Regions from separate parts of the Serratia sp. Res13-Sevr-LER1-36-b genome, predicted to be linked through region 2. Evidence: predicted binding sites of a transcription regulator. Region 2 holds the regulator's gene; the other holds the start of a gene.

Region 1 (4,427 bases), on a different contig from region 2:
TCCAGGCTGGTGATCATGGGCAACAGGATCCCCAGATTGCCGGTTCCCGCATTGGCACGCAGCATGGCGCGCACCTGGATCAGGAAGATTTCTGGCTGATCCAGCGTAATGCGGATCCCCCGCCAACCGAGGCACGGGTTTTCCTCGCTGATCGGCATGTAGGGCAGTTGTTTATCAGCACCGATATCCAGCGTACGCAGCGTTACCGGCTTATGCGGATAGAAAAGTTGCAGCATGCCCTGATATTGCGCCACCTGCTCCTCTTCCGACGGGAAGCCGCTTTGCAGCATGAACGGGATCTCAGTGCGGTACAGGCCAACACCGTCCACGCGCGCGCCCAGCAGTTGTTCATGTTCCGGGCTAAGACCAGCGTTCAGCATCACCTGGATCCGCTCACCGCTTTTCAGCTCTGCGGGCTGTTCAACGTCGTCTTCTGCCAGCTTGCTGAGCTCCTGCTCTTCGCTGATCAGACGTTGATATTCCTTCACCAGCACCGGTTCCGGATCGACCAGCAGCTCGCCGCGATAGCCATCAACAATCAGCATTCGCTGGGCCAACAGCGCAGGCTGGATGTCAGCCCCCATCACCGTTGGCACGCCCATGGCCCGCACCAGGATCGCGGCATGGGAGTTGGCAGCACCGTCCCGCACGACCACGCCAGCCAGGCGATCCTGTGGCACTTCGGCCAACAAGGTCGCCGTCAGCTCATCGGCGACCAGCACAAAACGGGCTGGCCATTGGCTGGCCCCTTGGGTGGTATCGTCGAGGTGGAATAGCAGGCGTTGGCCAAGCGCGCGCAGATCGCTGGCACGCTCGCGCATATAGGTATCTTGCAAGGTCGCAAACTGGGCTGCGAACGCTTCAATCACCTGTTTTACCGCCCATTCGGCCACCGAACCGGCATCAATCTCCGCGTACAGTTCACGTTTGAGGCGAGCATCGTTGAGCAGGTGGGAATAGAGATCGAAGATCGCCGCGCTCTCTTTTTGCGAGCTGGCGCTAAAACGCTTACTGAAGCGGCGGAACTCTGCCCCAGCCTCTTCCAACGCCTGTGTCAGGCGTTCGCGCTCGCTGACGGTATCCAGCGTGGAGGCTTTATACACCTGATCGAGTGAAGGCTGGCTGCTATCTAACCACCCCTCCGCCACTGCCACACCAGGAGCCGCAGCCAGCGCCCGAATGCGGGTCTGGCGATACTGGCCAAAAATGGCGTTTAGCTGTGATAACGAGAGGATCCCGGCCATTTGGGTGGCCAGGGTAACCATGAAGGATTCTTCGCTTTCGTCAAACTGGCGCAGTTCACGTTGCTGCACCACCAACACGCCAAGCAGCTGGCGGCGATGAATGATCGGCACGCCAAGGAAGGATCGGAAACGATCCTCTTTGACCTGCGGAATATATTTGAAGCTGGGATGGCTTTGGGCATCCGCCAGGTTGATCGGCTCTGCCCGCCGCCCAACAAGGCCGACGATGCCTTCGTCAAAGGCCAGGGCGATAGTACGCCCACGGGGCTTTTTCAACCCGCGCGTCGCCATCAGGTAATAACAGCGGCGGTCGTTGTCTGCCAGATAGATGGAGCAGACTTCGGTGTCCATCGCCAGACAGGTTTCATTGACCAAAAGATCCAGCGCATCTGTCAGACTGGCCGCCGCGGCCACTTTCTCAACAATTTCTCGCAAGCGCGTGAGCATAGTCGGTTTGACTTAACCTCTCTTTCGGCGATAAGCAGGAGGCTGCCGTTGCGCTGCCAGTTCCTGCATTGGCATGACGGTTGCGGCAAACTCTTTCATAACCCGGCGGTACACGTCGCGTTTAAACGACACCACCTGGCGCACCGGATACCAGAAGCTCACCCAACGCCAGCCGTCAAACTCCGGCGTACTGCTGCGCTGCATGTTGATATCCGCGTCATTGCACATTAACTGCAGCAGAAACCATTTCTGCTTTTGGCCGATACAAACCGGCTTTGTGTCCCAACGCACCAAACGTTTTGGCAATTTATAGCGCAACCAGTTGCGGGTTGAGGCCAGGATACGCACATCCTTTTTACTCAGCCCCACTTCTTCGAACAGCTCACGGTACATCGCCTGCTCAGGCGTTTCGCCAGGGTTTATTCCCCCTTGGGGAAACTGCCAGGAGTGCTGACCGTAACGGCGGGCCCATAGGACCTGCCCCTGACGATTACAGATTACGATACCAACATTCGGGCGGTAGCCATCATCATCGATCACCGGACTACCTCGATAAGCATAAATTCGTATTGATAACCTGATTGTTTCACACAAGCCACAGGCGGTAAACCACTGCTTTGCAGCACCGTCGCTCGGATAACATTGGGATAACTCACAGATAATGGCAAAGTTATAAACATGTAACGAGGTTCGAGGGCGGTTTTATTCACTTTTTCTGTGGATAGGTGTGTGAAGAACTCTAGGGATAAGCCGGGAAAACTCGATTGAACTTAAAATCCGCCGTATTTTTAACTTTTTATTATTCCTTTAAATACAATGAAATAAACACTTAAACACAGTTATGAACAGGGTAAAAATGTGATCTATGCACGCTTTGGATCTTTCTCTGGCGAAAGATCCACCAATGCGGATTTTATCCACAGATTATTATACCCAGTGACCTATAAAACCGCCAAATTCGTAAAAAATGCCCCGCGTCAAGGCTGTAAATCAAACCAGTGATCGGCAAAAAGTTGGGTTATCCCAGAAATCTGTGGATAAATAGGTGTAAGATCCTGTTTATTGTCGGTGGCTACAGGTGCACAACCCCGCAATGAAATTTTTCTACCGCGGTTGGGTAACCAAAAAGTCATGCAAAATCATGCTACTATTGTTGTTTTCCCCAGCCTGCTTTTCCCTTTTAAGGCTGTGAGTAAATTCGGTACGTTTTTTAACCATAATGCATAGGTCTGATTTATGGCGTGTTTATCCCCGCTGCCGCCAGAAAACGAGCAGCAATTATTAGCCCGTGCCCAGGCGCTGGCTGGCTTTAACCTTGGCGAACTGGCCGCCCGTGCGCAGGTCAGTATTCCCAAAGATCTCAAGCGGGATAAAGGTTGGGTCGGCATGCTGCTGGAGCTATATCTGGGGGCCATGGCGGGCAGTAAGCCTGAACAGGATTTCCCAGAGCTGGGCATCGAGTTGAAAACCATTCCGGTCGACGCCGCCGGTAACCCACTGGAAACCACTTTCGTCTGCGTAGCCCCACTGACAGGCAATAGCGGCGTCACTTGGGAAAGAAGCCACGTACGCCACAAGCTGGCACGGGTGCTGTGGATCCCGGTGGAGGGCGAACGACAAATCCCGTTGGCACAACGCCGCGTAGGTTCCCCGCTGCTGTGGCAGCCCAATCAGGAAGAAACCGAGATGCTGCGCCGGGATTGGGAAGAGCTGATGGATCTTATCGTGCTCGGCCAGGTTGAGCGGATCACCGCCCGCCATGGCGAAGTGCTACAGCTGCGGCCAAAAGCGGCCAACAACAAGGCACTGACCGAAGCCACCGGCGAACAAGGCCAACCGATCCTTACCTTGCCGCGCGGTTTCTATCTGAAGAAAAACTTCACCCGGGCGCTGCTCGCCAGGCACTTTACGCTTTGATTAGCCCTCCGCCCTCTGATTTCACTGTCATTTCTCCTTACACAGATGGGATACGTCCGAAAGCCATCTTTGGCAGAGTTTGCTACTCTATTAAGACAATTATTCCATGTATATAAGGTGTTCGGCATGAAAAAGTGGGTAATGGCTATTTCCGCCCTGATGATGGTCGCCGGATTAGCAGGCTGTTCCAGCGACTATGTGATGGCCACCAAAGACGGCAATATGATCCTCACGCAGGGTAAGCCTAAAATCGATAAAGATACCGGCCTGATCAGCTATCAGGACGAGCAAGGCAACCAGCGCCAGATTAACGGCGATCAGGTCTCGCAGGTTATCGAGCGTTAATCCCAGCCCCCGTATCATCCTGACCCCTGACGGATTATCAATCAGGGGTTTAGCCCGTCAGTTAATTACCCTATGGATTTCAAGCTGCAGCTTGAAAGACGGCGGGTATAATCCTCTTCCACCATCTGCCACGCTTGGTTATAGTCAAGTAAGGCGTGTTACGCCGTTGGATCTCTGGCTTCTGTTTTACCGGGCATCACGCCCGTAAGCGCTAACATTGAAGGAAGGCCGTTAATGCAATACCACCGTATTCCCCACAGTTCTTTAGAAGTGAGCGTGCTGGGACTGGGCACCATGACCTTTGGCGAACAAAACAGCGAAGCCGATGCCCACGCACAGCTGGATTATGCATTAGCCGCTGGCATCAATCTGATTGATACCGCAGAGATGTATCCAGTGCCGCCGCGCCCGGAAACCCAAGGGCTGACAGAGCAGTACATCGGCAGTTGGATCAAAGCGCGCGGCAACCGCGAT
Region 2 (4,427 bases):
TTCACTTTACCTTTAAACTGCTTCCAGTTACCGTCGGCTTGATCTTTGTTCATAATCTCTCCGTTACTCTTGGTTGTCAGTTTTAGATAAATCTGGCTGGACTTAACTGAGTCAAATTTAAGGTTATCTAATGCGTCCGTTGCCAATTAAGCGCGGGCTTAATTCGCCAGCCACGTGATTAACTATAGTCACCCATCACGAAAAGCGCTCGAAAAGCAGCATGAAATAGGGTTAGGAAAAGTCTTAATAGCAAAAAACGCCATTAAAACAGTAAGCAAGCGAAGCATAACAGCCCCCGACACATGTAACTAAATGTGAATACCCATCCAGAATCATCAACTAGTCTGGCCTATGTATCGCTAGTTAGGGGATGAAAACCAGGTGCCTTGCACGCTATGACGGTGCCAAACCCAGCCCAAAGCAGCCCCGCGCAGTGCCAGGAATACCGCCAGAGCCAGCCATAAACCGTGGTTGCCTAATACCGGCAGGGTGAACAACGTCAGCCCGTAGCCCACTGCGGCTACCGCCATGCTGTTACGCATTTCTGCTCCACGGGTGGCGCCGATAAACATGCCATCCAGCAGGTAGCACCAAACCCCCACCAGGGGCAGCACTACTTGCCAAGGCAGATAATGATTTGCCAGCGCACGCAATTCCGGCAGCGAGGTTAAGCCCGCCACGATCTGCTGCCCGGCAAACAGATAAATAACGGCAAAACCACAGGCAACCAGGCAAGCCTGCCGACAGGCTGCACGCCATACGTTATGCAGTTGCCGCCCGTCCCGCGCACCATAGGCGTGGCCGGAATGGGCTTCCACCGCGTAGGCAAAACCATCCAGCGCGTAGGCGGTAAAGGTCAGTAAATTCATCAGCACCGCATTCACCGCCACCACTTCTCCGCCCATGCGGGCTCCCAGAATGGTTAACGAGGCGAAACACAGTTGCAGTAATAACGAGCGCAGCATAATGTCGCGGTTAAGTGCCAGCAGGCGGCGCAGATCCCCACGCCAGGCGGTACGCAGCATCGCCAGCGAAATCCCCCGCATGCGTAGTACCCGCCATGCTAACCACAAACCTAGCAGCAGCGTGGAGTACTCCGCAATCACCGTGGCAGCCGCGGCCCCCTGCACGTTCCAACCCAACCCCATCACCAGCCAGATATCCAGCACGATGTTCAGCAGGTTACCGACGATCAGCAAGATCACCGGCGCCCGCACGTACTGAACTCCCAGCAACCAGCCGAGCAGCACCATATTGGCCAACGCCGCCGGAGCGCTCAGCCAGCGGATCTCCAAAAATAGCCTGGCCTGTACCAATACTTCCCGATCGCCCCCCACAATGTTCAGCGCCAAGGTGATCAATGGGGCTCGCAACAGCACAATCGCCAGCCCGGCCACCAGCGCCAACAATAACGGCTGCATAAAGGCGCGAGCCAGCCGGTAGGGATCTTGCGCCCCCAGCGCCTGCGCAGTCAGCCCGGTGGTGCTCATACGCAGGAACAGCAACAACATAAACAGGAAGCTGGTGGCCATTGACCCCACCGCGACCCCGCCAAGGTAGCTAGGGCTATCGAGATGGCCGATAACGGCGGTATCCACCAGGCCAAGCAAGGGCACGGTAATATTGGAGAAGATCATCGGCAACGCCAGACGCCACAGAGCTTTGTCGGTGTTGCTGGTGAAGGCAGAAAGCAGGCGCATGGCGATATGTTCCCGTAAAAGCATGGATTTTAGCGTAGCTTAGAAATGACATCGCCCCAGAGATGGGGCGAAGTTTGCCGTTTTAAAGGGCTGTAATACGAGGTAAAGCGGTTAGATCCAGTCACCGTTGCGGATCACACCCACCGCCAGGCCTTCGATGGTGAAGTTCTGCTGGCGCAGATCGACCACGATCGGTTGGAATTCACTGTTTTCTGGCAGCAGTTCGACGACGTTACCGTGTTTCTTCAGGCGCTTGACCGTGACCTCGTCTTCAATACGGGCGACGACAACCTGGCCGTTGCGTACGTCTTGAGTCTTATGCACTGCCAGCAGATCGCCATCCAGGATGCCGATATCTCGCATCGACATGCCGCTAACGCGCAGCAGGAAATCGGCATTAGGCTTGAACAGTGAAGGATCCACCTTATAGTGCCCTTCAATGTGCTGCTGAGCCAACAGAGGTTCACCGGCAGCCACACGGCCCACCAGAGGTAACCCCTCTTCATCTTCCATCAGCAAGCGGATACCGCGTGATGCACCGGAGATGATCTCGATAACGCCTTTGCGAGCCAGCGCCTTCAAGTGCTCTTCTGCAGCATTTGGTGAGCGGAACCCCAGGCGCATTGCGATCTCGGCACGCGTCGGTGGCATGCCCGTTTGCGAAATATGATCGCGAATCAGGTCGTAGACCTCTTGCTGTCTGGTAGTTAGTGCTTTCATTCCGCCCCCTGTTTGTTTATACAGTCTTGCTGTGAGTATATACAGCTAAGTCTGGATTGGGAACCGAAGAATAAATAAAAATCAGCAGGTAGCGAGCGGGATCGCAACGATGCCTGCCGGTTTTCACGCCAAATGCTGCCAAAGTACCGAAACCCAAACGAACAGCGCCAGAATGATTGCCAGCGATACCGCCGCCGAGCCCATATCTTTGGCCCGCCCGGAAAGCTCGTGATATTCCGTACCCACGCGATCGACAACGGCCTCAATCGCGCTGTTGAGGATTTCGACAATCATCACCAGCAGCACCGAGCCGATCAACAAGATGCGCGCTATCGCCCCCACGTCCAGCCAAACCGCCACAATGATAGCGACTACCGTCGCCACCAGTTCCTGGCGGAATGCGGCTTCGTTCTGCCAGGCAGCGGTTAAACCTTTATAGGAATAGCCCGCAGCTTTAATGATACGCGTCAGGCCAGTTGCTTGATTTGCCATAGTTAAGAACGCCTTTCTCCAAGATGGATCATGTACCCGTCGTGTTGCAGCTGCAACGTTCCAGACAGATTTGCCAGTCCAATCACATTTTTATCGCAGCGCAGTATACAGCAAGGTTGGAATACCTTAATCACCTAGCTATGTCATACCAATGCCGCGAGCGCATGAATGCGCTAGAGCGGCCAATTTGATATCCATCAGGTATAATTCAACTATGTACTTCCATTGCCGTGAACGGCCGTGGATTTCCCAACGCCACAGATCTGCTACCCGGTTTCTGGTATGCTTGCGGCGAATTGCTAACAAGAGGCTTCACGTTGTCATGTCAGGTTGGCGTAAAATCTATTATAAGATATTGAACTTACCACTAAAAATGTTGGTAAGAAGTAAGGTTATCCCTTCAGATCCGGTCACGGAGTTAGGGTTGGATCCCTCACGACCGATTTTGTATGTTTTACCTTATAATTCCAAGGCGGATTTACTCACCTTGCGCACCCAGTGTCTGGCGCAAGATCTGCCCGATCCCCTTAACCCGTTGGAAATCGATGGCACCGTGCTGCCAAGCTACGTGTTTATCCACGATGGCCCACGCGTATTCCGCTATTACACCCCCAAAGAAGAATCGGTAAAACTGTTCCACGATTATCTGGATCTGCACCGCAGCAACCCGGATCTCGATATTCAGATGTTGCCGGTTTCGGTGATGTTTGGCCGCTCCCCAGGGCGCGAAGGCCACGGCACGCCGCACCTGCGCCTGCTGAACGGCGTACAGAAGTTCTTCGCCGTACTGTGGCTGGGGCGCGACAGCTTTGTCCGTTTCTCCAACACCGTGTCCCTACGCCGGATGGCGACCGAGCACGGCACCGATAAGACCATCGCGCAAAAACTGGCCCGTGTCGCCCGCATGCACTTCGCTCGTCAGCGCCTTGCCGCCGTTGGGCCAAGCCTGCCTGCCCGTCAGGATCTGTTCAAAAAGCTGCTGTCCTCCAAGGCGATTGAAAAAGCGATCGAAGACGAAGCGCGCAGCAAAAAGATCTCCCACGAAAAGGCCCAGCAGAACGCAATTGCGCTGATGGAAGAGATTGCCGCCGATTTCTCCTATGAAACGGTGCGCCTGTCCGACCGCGTATTGAGCTGGACCTGGAACCGGCTGTATCAGGGTATCAACGTCACCAACGCCGAGCGTGTGCGTCAGTTGGCGCAGGATGGCCACGAGATCGTCTATGTGCCGTGTCACCGCAGCCATATGGACTATCTGCTGTTGTCCTATGTGCTCTACCATCAAGGGCTGGTGCCACCGCATATCGCAGCGGGTATTAACCTGAACTTCTGGCCTGCCGGGCCGATATTCCGCCGCCTGGGCGCGTTCTTTATCCGCCGCACTTTCAAGGGCAACAAACTCTATTCCACCGTGTTTCGTGAATACCTCGGTGAGCTGTTCACCCGTGGTTACTCGGTAGAATACTTTGTTGAAGGTGGTCGTTCCCGTACCGGCCGCCTGCTGGAACCGAAAAC

What was found. Region 2 encodes LexA, which represses DNA repair genes until DNA is damaged. Its sites were predicted from a motif close to TNCTGTATGTACATACAGNA; they were not measured.
Region 1: the regulator LexA is predicted to act here: its motif matches at 2,876-2,895, upstream of mutH (DNA mismatch repair endonuclease MutH).

The regions. Positions count from the first base shown of each region.
Region 1 covers NZ_JADACK010000044.1:94,016-98,442, forward strand. Annotated here, with positions in the region: gene ptsP (phosphoenolpyruvate--protein phosphotransferase) at 1-1,691, opposite strand, end outside; gene rppH (RNA pyrophosphohydrolase) at 1,704-2,231, opposite strand; gene mutH (DNA mismatch repair endonuclease MutH) at 2,928-3,608, shown strand; gene IMQ33_RS24285 (YgdI/YgdR family lipoprotein) at 3,735-3,953, shown strand; gene IMQ33_RS24290 (NADP(H)-dependent aldo-keto reductase) at 4,188-4,427, shown strand, end outside.
Region 2 covers NZ_JADACK010000019.1:157,563-161,989, forward strand. Annotated here, with positions in the region: gene IMQ33_RS14040 (CsbD family protein) at 1-53, opposite strand, end outside; gene dinF (MATE family efflux transporter DinF) at 360-1,700, opposite strand; gene lexA (transcriptional repressor LexA) at 1,812-2,420, opposite strand; gene IMQ33_RS14055 (diacylglycerol kinase) at 2,544-2,912, opposite strand; gene plsB (glycerol-3-phosphate 1-O-acyltransferase PlsB) at 3,235-4,427, shown strand, end outside.